DNA from 4 places in the Aquincola sp. J276 genome. Region 2 is predicted to be linked to each of the others. Evidence: predicted binding sites of a transcription regulator. Region 2 holds the regulator's gene; each other region holds the start of a gene.
What was found. Region 2 encodes FNR, which switches genes on or off when oxygen is low (the NO sensors DNR and NnrR bind a similar motif). Its sites were predicted from a motif close to TTGATNNNNATCAA; they were not measured.
Positions count from the first base shown of each region.

Region 1 (3,204 bases), on a different contig from region 2:
GACGGCCCGGGCCGCCTGACCATCGAGGCCGGCAATGCAATGCTGGACGACGACTACGCCCGCGTCCACGAGGACCTGCAGCCCGGCCAGTACGTGATGGTGGCGGTGAGCGACACCGGCAGCGGCATCGCGCCCGAGCTGCTGGAGCGGGTGTTCGAGCCCTTCTTCAGCACCAAGCCCGAGGGCAAGGGCACGGGCCTGGGTCTGTCCATGGTCTATGGCTTCGTCAAGCAGTCCGGCGGCCACGTGAAGATCTACAGCGAGCTGGGCGAAGGCACCACGGTGCGCCTGTACCTGCCGCGGGCGCTGCGCGCCGAGGACCGCCCGGTGGACCGGATGGACAGCGGGCCCCAGGGCGGCAGCGAGACGGTGCTGGTGGTGGAGGACGACGACGAGGTGCGCGAGACCGTGGTCTCGATGCTGGGCGACCTGGGCTACCGGGTGCTCAAGGCGCGCGACGCGGCCAGTGCGCTGGGCGTGATCGAGAGCGGCACGCCGATCGACCTGCTGTTCACCGACGTGGTGATGCCCGGCCCGCTGCGCAGCCCGGAGCTGGCGCGCAAGGCACGCGAGCGGCTGCCCGGCATCGCGGTGCTGTTCACCTCGGGTTATACCGAGAACGCCATCGTGCACAACGGCCGGCTGGACGCCGGCGTGGACCTGCTGAGCAAGCCCTACACCGCCGAGGCGCTGGCGCGCAAGGTGCGGCAGGTGCTGCAGCGCGCCGGGCGCTGATGCCGCGTCAGGCCGCCACTGGGGGGCTGGTGGCGCGGCCGTGCCAGTCGGTCCAGCACTGCCGCTCGTAGTCGTAGAGCTTGCAGGCGCGGGCGGTGCGCACGTACCAGCGCCACGAGAAGGGCTGCACCACGATGCGCCCGGGCATGCGCTGCTCCAGCAGCCGCTGCGCACGCTTCAGGCGGTACAGCGGCACGCTCATGTCCACATGGTGGGCGGTGTGCTCCATGATGTGGTGCAGCGCGCTGCCCATGGCCGAGCGGAAGGTGAGGTGCACCGTGGTCGACACGAAGGGCTGCGCCGCGGCCCAGCGCTTCTTGTCCTGGTGCCAGGCCACGCCCTGGTGGGTGTGGTGCACGTACACCACGAAGCCGATGAAGCCGTTCCACACCACGAAGGGCAGCACGAAGCCCGCCGACACCAGCCACCAGGCCGACTGCCCGGTGGCATCGGCAGCCGCCACCAGCGCAGCCACCCACAGCGCAGCGAAGGCACTGACCAGCAGGCCGTCGGCGGTGAACACGGCACGCCGCGTGGGCATGTGGCGCCGGCTGGGAAACAGCATGCGCGCCCACCAGATCTCCACCAGGTAGTACAGCCACGGCGCCCAGCCGCTGCGGTACACCCGCTCCAGCGCGCGGCGCCAGCGGGGCAGGGCCTGATATTCGGCCAGCGTGCGCGGCTCCCAGACGAAGTCGAAGCCCTTCAGGTTGGTGTAGCCGTGGTGCACCACGTTGTGCCCCACCTCCCACAGGCTGTAGGGCGTCAGCGAGGGCAGGAACACCAGGCGCCCCAGCCAGCGGTTGAGCCGGCGGTGCGGCGTGAAGGCCTGGTGGCAGGCGTCATGGCCCAGGATGAACAGCCGCGCGATCACGAAGCCGGTGACGCTGCCGGCCAGCAGCTGCACCGCGGGATGCGAGGCCAGCACGGCGATGCCGAGTGACAGCAGGAAGAACAGCAGGTCGGCGAGGGTCAGGGCCAGGGCCAGCGGGGTGCTGCGCGAGGCGATCGGCGCCATCCAGGCGCGGATCTCCTTGCGGTGCGGAATGGCCGCGGGGGCACCACCGCAGGAAGCAGGAATCATCATGTAACTGTGGGAGCATTCGGGGAACACGCAAGGCTAGGCCCGCAGGCCCGCCAGCGGCTTGACCACGATCAACAGTGCCACGGCGGCGCACCAGGAGGCCGGATGTCCAAGCGCTTCGACGCCATCGTGATCGGCACCGGCCAGGCCGGGCCCGCCCTGGCCACCCGGCTGGCGGCGGCCGGCCAGCAGGTGGCCATCATCGAGCGGCACCGCTTTGGCGGCACCTGCGTCAACACCGGCTGCATGCCCACCAAGGCGATGGTGGCCAGTGCGCATGCGGCGCACCTGGCCCGCCGCGCTGCGGACTTCGGCGTGCGCATCGACGGCACGGTGCAGGTGGACATGAAGGCGGTGAAGGCCCGCAAGGACAAGGTGGCCCGCGACGCCAGCCGCGGCGTGGAGCACTCGCTGCGCGATCAGCCCGGCTGCACCGTGGTGCAGGGCCATGCCCGCTTCGTCTCGCCCACCGCGGTGGCGGTGGACGGCCAGACGCTGGAAGCGCCGCGCATCTTCATCAACGTCGGCGGCCGCGCGGTGGTGCCGGACCTGCCCGGAATCGACAGCGTGCGCTGCCTGACCAACAGCAGCATCCTGGAACTGGACGAACTGCCGCGGCACCTGGTGGTAATCGGCGGCAGCTACATCGCGCTGGAGTTCGCGCAGATGTTCCGCCGCTTCGGCGCGCAGGTGACGGTGCTGGAGAAATCGCCCCGACTGCTGGGCCGGGAGGACGAGGACGTGTCCCAGGCCATCGCCGACATCCTGCGCGCCGAAGGCATCGTGCTGCGCACCGGCGCCCAGCGCCTGCGCCTGCGGCCCGCCGAGGGCGACCCAGCCAGCACCGGCAGCATCGTGGTGGGCCTGGACGACGCCGGCGGCGCGCACGAGGTGCTGGCCTCCCATGTGCTGCTGGCCACCGGCCGCCGGCCCAACACCGACGACCTGGGGCTGGAGGCGGCCGGCGTGGCCACCGACGAGCGTGGCTACATCCGCGTGGACGACGAGCTGCGCACCAGCGTGCCCGGCATCTGGGCGCTGGGCGACTGCAACGGCCGCGGCGCCTTCACCCACACCGCCTACAACGACTACGAGATCGTGGCCGACAACTTGCTGTCCGGTGCGGGCCGCCGGGTGAGCGACCGCATCGACTGCTATGCGCTCTATACCGATCCGCCGCTGGGCCGCGTGGGCCTGGGCGAGGCACAGGCACGCCAGGCCGGCCATGCGGTGCGCGTGGCCACCCGCCCGATGAGCCGCGTGGGCCGCGCGGTGGAAAAAGGCGAAACGCAAGGTTTCATGAAGCTGGTGGTGGATGCGGACACCGATGCCATCCTGGGCGCGGCCGTGCTGGGCGTGGGCGGGGACGAGGCCATCCATGCGGT
Region 1 covers NZ_JAJONC010000002.1:2,289,705-2,292,908, reverse strand. The annotation lists partial or broken gene LRS14_RS30500 (ATP-binding protein) at 1-720, shown strand, start outside; gene LRS14_RS28515 (fatty acid desaturase) at 743-1,822, opposite strand; gene LRS14_RS28510 (FAD-containing oxidoreductase) at 1,925-3,204, shown strand, end outside.
Region 1: the regulator FNR is predicted to act here: its motif matches at 1,881-1,894, upstream of LRS14_RS28515 (fatty acid desaturase).

Region 2 (3,204 bases):
TCGGCGGCATGGATGCGCCGCTGCGGCTTGAAGCGTGCAGGCAGGTGGGCATAGGCATAGAGCGCGATGCGGTCGGGCTGGAGTTCGATCACCTGCGCGATGGTGGTGGCCACGCTGAGCTGGGTCTGCTGCGGCAGGCCGTAGATCAGGTCGACGTTGATGGAATTGAAGCCCAGCGCGCGGGCCGACTGCATCAGGCCGCGCACCATCTCCAGCGGCTGCACCCGGTGCACCGCCTGCTGCACGCGGGCGTCGAAGTCCTGCACGCCGAAGCTCAGCCGGTTGAAGCCCATGCCGCGCAGTGCGGCCAGGCGCTGCGCGTCCACGGTGCGCGGGTCGATCTCGATGGACAGCTCCGCCCCCGGCACGATGCGGAAGTGCGCGCGCAGCAGGTCCATCAGCTGCGCCAGTTCCTCGTCGTTCAGGAAGGTGGGCGAGCCACCGCCCAGGTGCACCTGCGAGACCGCCTGGCCGCGCCCCAGCGCATCCGAATGCAGCGCCACCTCGGCGGCCAGGGCCTGCAGAAAGGGCACTGCGCGCTCATGCCGGCGGGTGATGACCTTGTTGCAGGCGCAGTAATAGCAGACCGATTCGCAGAACGGCACGTGCACGTAGATCGACAGCGGCTGGCCCCCGCCCACGCTGGCTTCCGAGCGCAGCCGCAGCGCATTGGCATGGGCATCAGCGCCGAAAGCTTCAATAAAGCGATCAGCCGTAGGATAGGAGGTGTACCGTGGCCCCGGCACGTCGAATCGGCGCAGCAACTCGGTGTCCAGGGGGCGGTGCGAAGAGTGGTACCGATCGCGTTCATCGCATTCAACTTTGCCGGAGGACCGGCCTGGCGTGCTTGATGTGGCGCAACTGCCTGCGAGGGCGGGCGCGCAACAATCCTTGACTGAGCTCAACCAGGACGGCTAAGCAGTGAATAGCCCCACACCTACCATTCGCATCGAGCCACTCAAGGTGGCTTGCTCCAGTTGCAACCTGCGTGAGCTGTGTCTGCCGCTGGGCCTTTCTCAACCCGACCTGGAGCGCCTGGACACCCTGGTGGATGCGCGCCGCAACGTGCCGCGTGGCGCGGCGCTGTTCCGCACCGGCGATGCCTTCCATTCGCTCTACGCGGTGCGCACCGGCTTCTTCAAGACCTGCGTGTCGGCCGAGGACGGCCGCGACCAGGTCACCGGCTTCCAGATGGCCGGCGAGCTGCTGGGGCTGGACGGCATCAGCACCGACCGCCACAACTGCGATGCTGTGGCGCTGGAGGACTCGCAGGTGTGCGTGATCCCGTTCAGCGAGCTGGAGAACCTGTCGCGCGAGTTCACCGACCTGCAGCGGCAGTTCCACAAGATCATGAGCCGCGAGATCGTTCGCGACCACGGCGTGATGCTGCTGCTGGGCAGCATGCGGGCCGAGGAGCGGCTGGCCGCCTTCCTGCTCAACCTCACGCAGCGGCTGCAGTCGCGCGGCTTCTCGGCCTCGGCCCTGGTGCTGCGCATGACGCGCGAGGAGATCGGCAGCTACCTGGGCCTGAAGCTGGAGACAGTCAGCCGCACCTTCTCCAAGTTCCAGGAGGAAGGGCTGCTGGAGGTCAAGCAGCGCCATATCCGCATCGCCGATCAGGAAGGCCTGCGCAAGCTGGTCAACGCGTCGACCTGCTGAGCACCGGCTCGCCCAGCAGCTGGGTGATGGCGCCGGCGGTGGCGATCACCGCCCAGAAGATCAGGAAGGTGACGGTGTAGACCGCGCTGTGGCTCCAGCCGATCGGCTCGTGGCCGAACCAGGTGAGCGAGGCGGGGTCGACCACCGCGAACACCAGCATCTCCAGCACGCCGGCCATCACGAAGGCCGGCCAGCCGATCAGCACGGCGCGCAGCGCGAAGCTCACGGCCGGGCCTCGGGCTCGGCGGGCGCCTGCCGCGGCGCCGGGGCCGGTGCCGGCGTGTCCACCGTGAGCTGCGTGACGGCGCGCGGAATGGCCGAAGGCGCCACCACCGGGTCGGCGCCGCGCACCGCGATCACCGCGGTGGCGATGCCGGCCACCACCACCGCGGCGGGGCCGCCCACCACGAGCCATACGGCGGGCACGCGCCACCAGGGCATCACGGGTTGCACATCGAGCGATTTCATGACGGGTCCTCGGGCGCCTGTTTCAGCGCGGAACGACGAAGGTGGACTTCTCGGTGACGTCGGCCGGCAGGCTGCCTGGCTCGGACACCACCTGGAAGCGGAGAGGATGCGCGCCGCTGCCCAGCGACTGCGCGGCCTGCGGCGGCAGCTGCACCTGCAGCACGAACCAGCGGGCCTCGGCGGGCTGCAGCACCAGTGGCGCATGCTCGGCCAGCTGCGCGCCTTCGATGCCGCTGACCGCCAGCCGGTAGCGCTGCACCTCGCTGCTGGCGTTCATCAGCTGCAGCCGGTAGACGTTCTCGATGCGGCCTTCGTCGACGATGCGCGCCAGCGAGGCACGGTCGCGCACCACGTCCACCTTCAGTGGCGAGCGCTGCATCAGGCTGACGATGAACGCGCCGGAGATCAGCAGCAGCACCGCGCCATACACCAGCACCCGCGGCCGCGCGATGCGGCGCAGCAGCTGGCCGGGCGCCTGCACGTCCAGCGCCATCGCGTTCTGGGTGGCATAGCGGATCAGTCCGCGCGGCTGGTGCATCTTGTCCATCACGCCGTTGCAGGCGTCGATGCAGGCGGTGCAGGCGATGCATTCGTACTGCAGGCCGTTGCGGATGTCGATGCCGGTGGGGCATACCTGCACGCACAGGCCGCAGTCGATGCAGTCGCCCACGCCCAGGCTGGCCTTGTCGGCATCGCGGCCGCGCTTGCCACGCGGCTCGCCGCGCTTCTCGTCGTAGCTGACGATCAGCGTGTCATGGTCGAACATCGCGCTCTGGAAGCGGGCATAGGGGCACATGTACTTGCACACCTGCTCGCGCATGAAGCCGGCGTTGCCATAGGTGGCGAAGCCGTAGAACAGCACCCAGAACCACTCCCACGGCCCGAAGGTCAGCGTGAAGGCCTCGGCCCACAGCGTGCGGATGGGCGTGAAGTAGCCGACGAAGGTGAAGCCCGTCCACAGCGCGATGGCCAGCCAGATGGCGTGCTTGCCGCCCTTGCGCCACAGCTTCTCGACGTTCCAGCGGCCGGCATCGAGCTTCATGCGGGCGCCGCGCTCGCCCTCCAGCCGGTGCTCCA
Region 2 covers NZ_JAJONC010000001.1:281,670-284,873, forward strand. The annotation lists gene hemN (oxygen-independent coproporphyrinogen III oxidase) at 1-764, opposite strand, end outside; gene fnr (fumarate/nitrate reduction transcriptional regulator Fnr) at 943-1,659, shown strand; gene LRS14_RS01350 (hypothetical protein) at 1,640-1,885, opposite strand; gene LRS14_RS01355 (hypothetical protein) at 1,882-2,127, opposite strand; gene ccoG (cytochrome c oxidase accessory protein CcoG) at 2,150-3,204, opposite strand, start outside.

Region 3 (3,204 bases), 2.3 Mb from region 2:
ATCGTCACGCCCGAGATGGAATACGTGGCCCTGCGCGAGAACGGCAAGCGCGAGTGGATGGCCGAGTACCTGGCCGATGCGCAGCGCGAGCAGCGCCTGGCCGGCAACGGCATGGGCGCGCGGCTGCCCGCCGTCATCACGCCGGAATTCGTGCGCGACGAAGTGGCCCGCGGCCGCGCCATCATCCCGGCCAACATCAACCACCCCGAGGTGGAGCCGATGGCCATCGGCCGCCACTTCAAGGTGAAGATCAACGCCAACATCGGCAACTCGGCCGTCACCAGCAGCATCGAGGAAGAGGTGGAGAAGCTGGTGTGGGCCATCCGCTGGGGCGCTGACAACGTGATGGACCTGAGCACCGGCCGCCACATCCACACCACGCGCGACTGGATCCTGCGCAACAGCCCGGTGCCCATCGGCACCGTGCCCATCTACCAGGCGCTGGAGAAGGTGGGCGGCGTGGCCGAGGACCTGACCTGGGCGCTGTACCGCGACACGCTGATCGAGCAGGCCGAGCAGGGGGTGGACTACTTCACCATCCATGCCGGGCTGCGGCTGCCGTTCATCCACCTCACGGCGCAGCGGCGCACCGGCATCGTCTCGCGCGGCGGGTCGATCATGGCCAAGTGGTGCATCGCCCACCACCAGGAGAGCTTCCTGTACACGCACTTCGAGGAGATCTGCGAGATCATGAAGGCGTACGACGTGAGCTTCTCGCTGGGCGATGGCCTGCGCCCCGGCAGCGCCGCCGATGCCAACGACGAAGCGCAGTTCGCCGAGCTGCGCACGCTGGGCGAGCTGACGAAGCTGGCCTGGCAGCACGATGTGCAGACCATGATCGAAGGCCCGGGCCATGTGCCGATGCACCTGATCCAGGCCAACATGGACGAGCAGCTGAAGCACTGCCACGAGGCGCCGTTCTACACGCTGGGCCCGCTGACCATCGACATCGCGCCGGGCTACGATCACATCGCCAGCGCCATCGGTGCCGCGATGATCGGCTGGATGGGCACCGCGATGCTGTGCTACGTGACGCCCAAGGAACACCTGGGCCTGCCCGACCGGGAGGACGTCAAGCAGGGCATCGTCGCCTACAAGATCGCGGCGCATGCAGCCGACGTGGCCAAGGGCCATCCGGGGGCGCGGGCGCGCGACGATGCGCTGTCGAAGGCGCGCTTCGAGTTCCGCTGGACCGACCAGTTCAACCTGGGCCTGGACCCGGACACCGCCCGCAGCTTTCATGACGAGACGCTGCCCAAGGACGCCAGCAAGGTGGCCCACTTCTGCTCCATGTGCGGCCCCAAGTTCTGCTCGATGAAGATCACGCAGGAGGTGCGCGAGTTCGCGGCCCGGGGCATGGGCGAGAAGTCGGCCGAGTTCCGCGCCGCAGGCGGCGAGCTGTACGTGCCCATCCAGCCCGTGGGCTGAGCGCCACGCCGCCGCAGCCGCGTGCTTGACCTGCATCAAGCGGCCGCGGCGGTGCAGCACGGCGGGGTGGCGGCTTTGCGCTGGCTCAAACGGGCGTGCGCCACCGCGCGGGGGTAATGAGGCACGGGCCGCACAAGCCCGGCCCTCTACATCCCTCAAGGAGCTCACATGAACAAGCGCTGGAACGCGCTGGCGCTCGCCGCAGCTGCCACCCTCACGATCGCCGCCGTGCCCGCTGCCGCCCAGGCGCAGGACACCGGCAACTGGATCGTGCGTGGCCGCGTGCTGCATCTCGACTCGGCGGACAAGGACAGCACTGGCCTCGACCTGAGCCTGAAGAACAAGACCTTCCCCGAGGTCGACATCACCTACTTCTTCACGCCCAACATCGCGGCCGAGCTGGTGCTGACCTACCCGCAGAAGCATGACCTGCGCGCCGGCGGCGACAAGATCGGCACGCTGAAGCACCTGCCGCCCACGCTCAGCGTTCAGTACCACTTCACCGGCCTCGGCTTCCGGCCCTACCTGGGCGCGGGCATCAACTACACCCGCTTCTCCAGCCTGGACCTGCCTGCAGGCGTGGACATCGACCGCAACAGCTGGGGCCTGGCGCTGGGCGCCGGCGTCGACGTGCCGGTGGGCAACGGCTGGCTCGTCAACGTCGACGTGAAGAAGGTGCAGATCCGCACCGACGTATCCGCCGGCGGTGCGGACCTGGGCCGCTTCAAGGTCGACCCGCTGCTGTTCTCGGTCGGGTTCGGCAAACGCTTCTGACCTACCGCCGGTGATGCGGCCCCTCCCGGCCGTACACCTCGGTGGGCAGGCCTTCCATGCGGGCCTTGAGCTGCAGCGCCAGGAACTGCGAGTAGTGCCGCGACTGGTGCAGGTTGCCGCCGTGGAACCACATCTGCGGCTGCGCGGTGGGCTTCCACATGTTGCGCAGCTCGCCTTCCCATGGGCCGGGGTCTTTCGTGGTGTCGCTGCCCAGGCCCCAGCACTTGCCCACCTGGTCGGCCACCTCGGGTGACACCAGGTCGGCCAGCCAGTTGTTCATCGAGCCGTAGCCGGTGGCGTACACCAGCAGGTCGGCCGGCAGCTCGGTGCCGTCGGTCAGCGTGACCGAGCGTGGGTTGATGCGCTCGATGTTGACGCCGCTCCTCAGCTTGATGCGGCCATCGGCCACCAGTTCGGACGCGCCCACGTCGATGTAGTAGCCCGAGCCGCGGCGCAGGTACTTCATGAACAGGCCCGAGCCGTCCTCGCCAAAGTCCAGCAGGAAGCCGGCCTTCTCCAGCCGCGCATACAGGTCGGCGTCGCGCTTCTTCATCTCCTCGTACACGGGGATGTGGAAGGTGTGCATGATCCTGTACGGCACCGAGGCGAAGATCAGGTCGGCCATGTCGGTGCTGATGCCGTTCTTCAGCGCCTGCTCGGAATACAGCCCGCCCAGCGCCAGCTCCATCAAGGAGGCCGAGGGCGCAATGTGGGTGGACGAGCGCTGGATCATCGTCACGTCGGCGCCGTTTTCCCACAGGTCGGCGCAGATGTCGTGGGCCGAATTGTTGGAGCCCAGCACCACCGCGTGCTTGCCGGCCCAGGCTGCGCCGCCGGGGTGCTGGCTGGAGTGGTGCTGCGTGCCTTCGAAGGTCTCGGCGCCAGGGATCTTCGGCACGTTGGCATAGCCCGAGACGCCCAGCGCGAACACCAGCTGCTTCGGCCGCAGCGTCACCGGCTGGCCCTCGCGCTCCACCTGCACTTCCCACGTCTGCGTGGCCT
Region 3 covers NZ_JAJONC010000001.1:2,537,736-2,540,939, reverse strand. The annotation lists gene thiC (phosphomethylpyrimidine synthase ThiC) at 1-1,428, shown strand, start outside; gene LRS14_RS11630 (OmpW family protein) at 1,597-2,202, shown strand; gene LRS14_RS11625 (NAD(P)/FAD-dependent oxidoreductase) at 2,204-3,204, opposite strand, start outside.
Region 3: the regulator FNR is predicted to act here: its motif matches at 1,454-1,467, upstream of LRS14_RS11630 (OmpW family protein).

Region 4 (3,204 bases), 170 kb from region 2:
GGCGGCGCAGGGTGTCCAGCGCGTCGCGGCTGCGCCGCTCCACGTCGGCCATCAGCCCCAGGCGCTGCAGCACGGCCTGCTGCGCATCGATGTACCAGCCGAGGGCGAACTCCCGCCGCTGCCAGCGCCCGCTGAGGTACAGCGGCACGCGCTCGCCGCCGTGGGTGAGCAGGGCGATGGAGAACCAGTCCACGGTGTCCTGGTAGCGGCTCAGCAGGTCGGTGATGTCGAGGCCGAAGAACAGCTCCTGCAGCCTGGCCGGGCGCTCTTCCACGCGGTACTCCAGGCCGCGGATGTCGTCGAAGGCCAGCCGGTGCCGGCGGCCGCGGTGCTGCACCTCCAGCCGGCGTTCACGCGGGTAGATGAGGATGGCGCCGGCCGAACCCTCGATGCGCACCAGCGCCGTGCCCTGCAGCACGCGCTTGAACCAGCCCACCGGCTGCGCGCGGAACACCGCCACCCAGAAGGTGTCGGCCAGCACGGCGAAGGCCAGGCCCAGCAGCAGGCCGGCGAGGATGGAAAGCGTCAACAGGCGGACGGAGGTGCAGCGGGTGGCGCGCAGGCTACCAGGGGCGGCCGCACCATTGGCGCTCGCAGGGCACGCCGTCGGCGTCGCCGTCCATCTGCGTGTCGGGGCAATGCCGCAGGAAGTACGTGGCTTCCTCGCACGAGGTCATCTGGGTGCACTGCGTGCGCCCGTCGCAGCGAAAGCGCGATGGCGCGGTGCCAGGCCTTTCAACGCTGGCCGTGGGCACCAGCGAAGGGCCGCTGCGCTGCAGGTTGTGCTGGAACGCTCGCCAGCCGTAGGCGGCCAGGCCCAACAGCAAGGCCGTCACCAGCAGCGCCTGCATCAGCCGGGGCAGGCCACGCCGGCCCTGCGTGACGGAGGCTGGTGCACGCCGCGCCGCGCCCGGCCGCCCGATCGCCTGGCGCCATGCACGCACCGCCTGCGGCTTGCCGTTGGCGCCCGTGCCCGGCTCGTAGGACAGGTGCTCGCCGACGGTCGGTCGCGAACCATCGGCCGGAAAGGCGCTGATGTGCACGAACAGCGCTGCCCCGCCGTGGGTGGGGGGCGATGAAGCCGTAGCCGCGTTCGTCGTTCCAGGACTGCAGCTTGCCGACGTGTTGCATGGGCGATGTGTGTGTGCAGTCGGGACCGGCCGATGCTAGGGGCCCGCCAAACGGCCGGTCAATGCGCCCGGCCATCATTTGCCCTTGCGCGGCCGGCTGATGCAGATCAAGCCGACTTGCCGCCCGCGCACCTAGGCTTGGCCCCCAACAAGTCATGGGCCTCGGCGCACCGCCTGCAGGTGCAGCCGCCCGGCCCAGGGAGCAGGGCCGTGCAGTCATCGCCATCGTCGTCGTCGTCCAGCCTGGCGCCCAGCTCGCCCGAGGACCGGCTCGACATGCTGGTGCGCGCGGCCATCGCCCGCGCCACGGCGTCGCTGTCACCGGCGGCGGTGATGCTGGCGGGGCTGGACTGGGCGCTGCACCTGGCGGTGTCGCCCGGCAAGCGCATGGCACTGGCCCGGCTGGCCTGGGAGCAGGTCGACGAGTTGCTGCACCTGCTGCGCAGCGGCGCGCCCGCGCCGTCGGCGGCACCGGACCGTCGCTTCGCCGCGCCGGCCTGGCAGCAATGGCCGTTCCATCTGTTGCAGCGCAGCTTCCTGATGCAGCAGCAGTGGTGGGCCGCGGCCACGCGCGGTGTGCGCGGGGTCGATCCGCATCATGAGGAGATGGTGGCCTTCATCGCCCGCCAGGGGCTGGACATGCTCTCGCCCGGCAACCAACTGCTCACCAATCCGGTGGTGCTGCAGCGCACGGCCGACGAGGCCGGCGGCAACCTGCTGCGCGGCTGGCTGCATGCCGTGGACGACCTGCGGCGCCTGGCCACCGGCGCACCGCCCGCGGGCACCGAGCGGTTCCGCCCCGGGCACGAGGTGGCCTGCACGCCGGGCCGGGTGGTGATGCGCAATGCACTGTGCGAGCTGATCCAGTACGCACCCGCCACGCCGCGGGTGCATCCGGAGCCGGTGCTCATCGTGCCGGCCTGGATCATGAAGTACTACATCCTCGACCTGTCGCCGCACAACTCGCTCATCAAGCACCTGGTGGACCAGGGCCACACGGTGTTCTGCCTCTCATGGAAGAACCCCGGCGTGGCCGAGCGCGACCTGGGCATGGACGACTACCTGCAGCACGGCATCCACGATGCGCTGGCCGCGGTCAACGCCATCGTGCCCGGCCGGAAGGTGCATACGGCGGGTTATTGCCTGGGCGGCACGCTGCTCGCCATCGCCGCGGCCGCGATGGCACGCGACGGCGACGAGCGGCTGGCCACGCTGAGCCTGTTCGCCGCGCAGACCGACTTCGCCGAGCCTGGCGAGCTGGCCCTGTTCATCGATGAAAGCCAGGTGAGCCTGCTGGAAGCGCAGATGGCGCAGACCGGCTACCTCACCGCCAACCAGATGGCCGGCGCCTTCCAGATGCTGCGTTCCTACGACCTGCTGTGGTCGCGCATCGTCAACGAGTACCTGCTGGGCGACCGTGCGCCGATGAACGACCTGATGGCCTGGAATGCCGACGCCACCCGCATGCCGGCGCGCATGCATGCACAGTACCTGCGCCAGCTCTTCCTGCACGACGACCTGGCCCACGGCCGCTACCTGGCCGGCGGCAAGCCGGTGGCGCTGAGCGACCTGACGCTGCCCGCCTTCGTGATGGGCACGCTGACCGACCACGTCGCGCCCTGGCGCTCGGTCTACAAGCTGCACTACCAGACGGTGTCGGAGATCACCTTCGTGCTCACCAGCGGCGGGCACAACGCCGGCATCGTCAGCCCGCCGGGCCATCCGCACCGCAGCTACCAGCTGCGCTGCCATGCGGCCGGCGCGCCCTATGTGTCGCCCGACGCGTGGGCGGCCGAGGCGCCGCGGCAGGAAGGCTCCTGGTGGCCCGCCTGGCTGCAGTGGCTGCAGCAGCGCAGCGGCGCGCCGGTGGCGCCGCCCGCAATGGGCGCACCGCGCCAGGGCTACCGCACGCTCGGCGATGCCCCGGGCCGCTACGTGCTGCAGATCCCTTCCTGACTGAGGACCGCCCATGACCTCGACGCGCTTGCAGGTGGGCGACACGCTGCAGCTCACCGTCACCGCCCGCAGCGACGACGGCCTGCGCATGACGCTGCAGTGCGAGGCCGCCGCGGCG
Region 4 covers NZ_JAJONC010000001.1:112,157-115,360, forward strand. The annotation lists gene LRS14_RS00570 (hypothetical protein) at 1-529, opposite strand, end outside; gene LRS14_RS00575 (excalibur calcium-binding domain-containing protein) at 564-1,043, opposite strand; gene LRS14_RS00580 (PHA/PHB synthase family protein) at 1,407-3,086, shown strand; gene LRS14_RS00585 (bifunctional enoyl-CoA hydratase/phosphate acetyltransferase) at 3,100-3,204, shown strand, end outside.
Region 4: the regulator FNR is predicted to act here: its motif matches at 1,228-1,241, upstream of LRS14_RS00580 (PHA/PHB synthase family protein).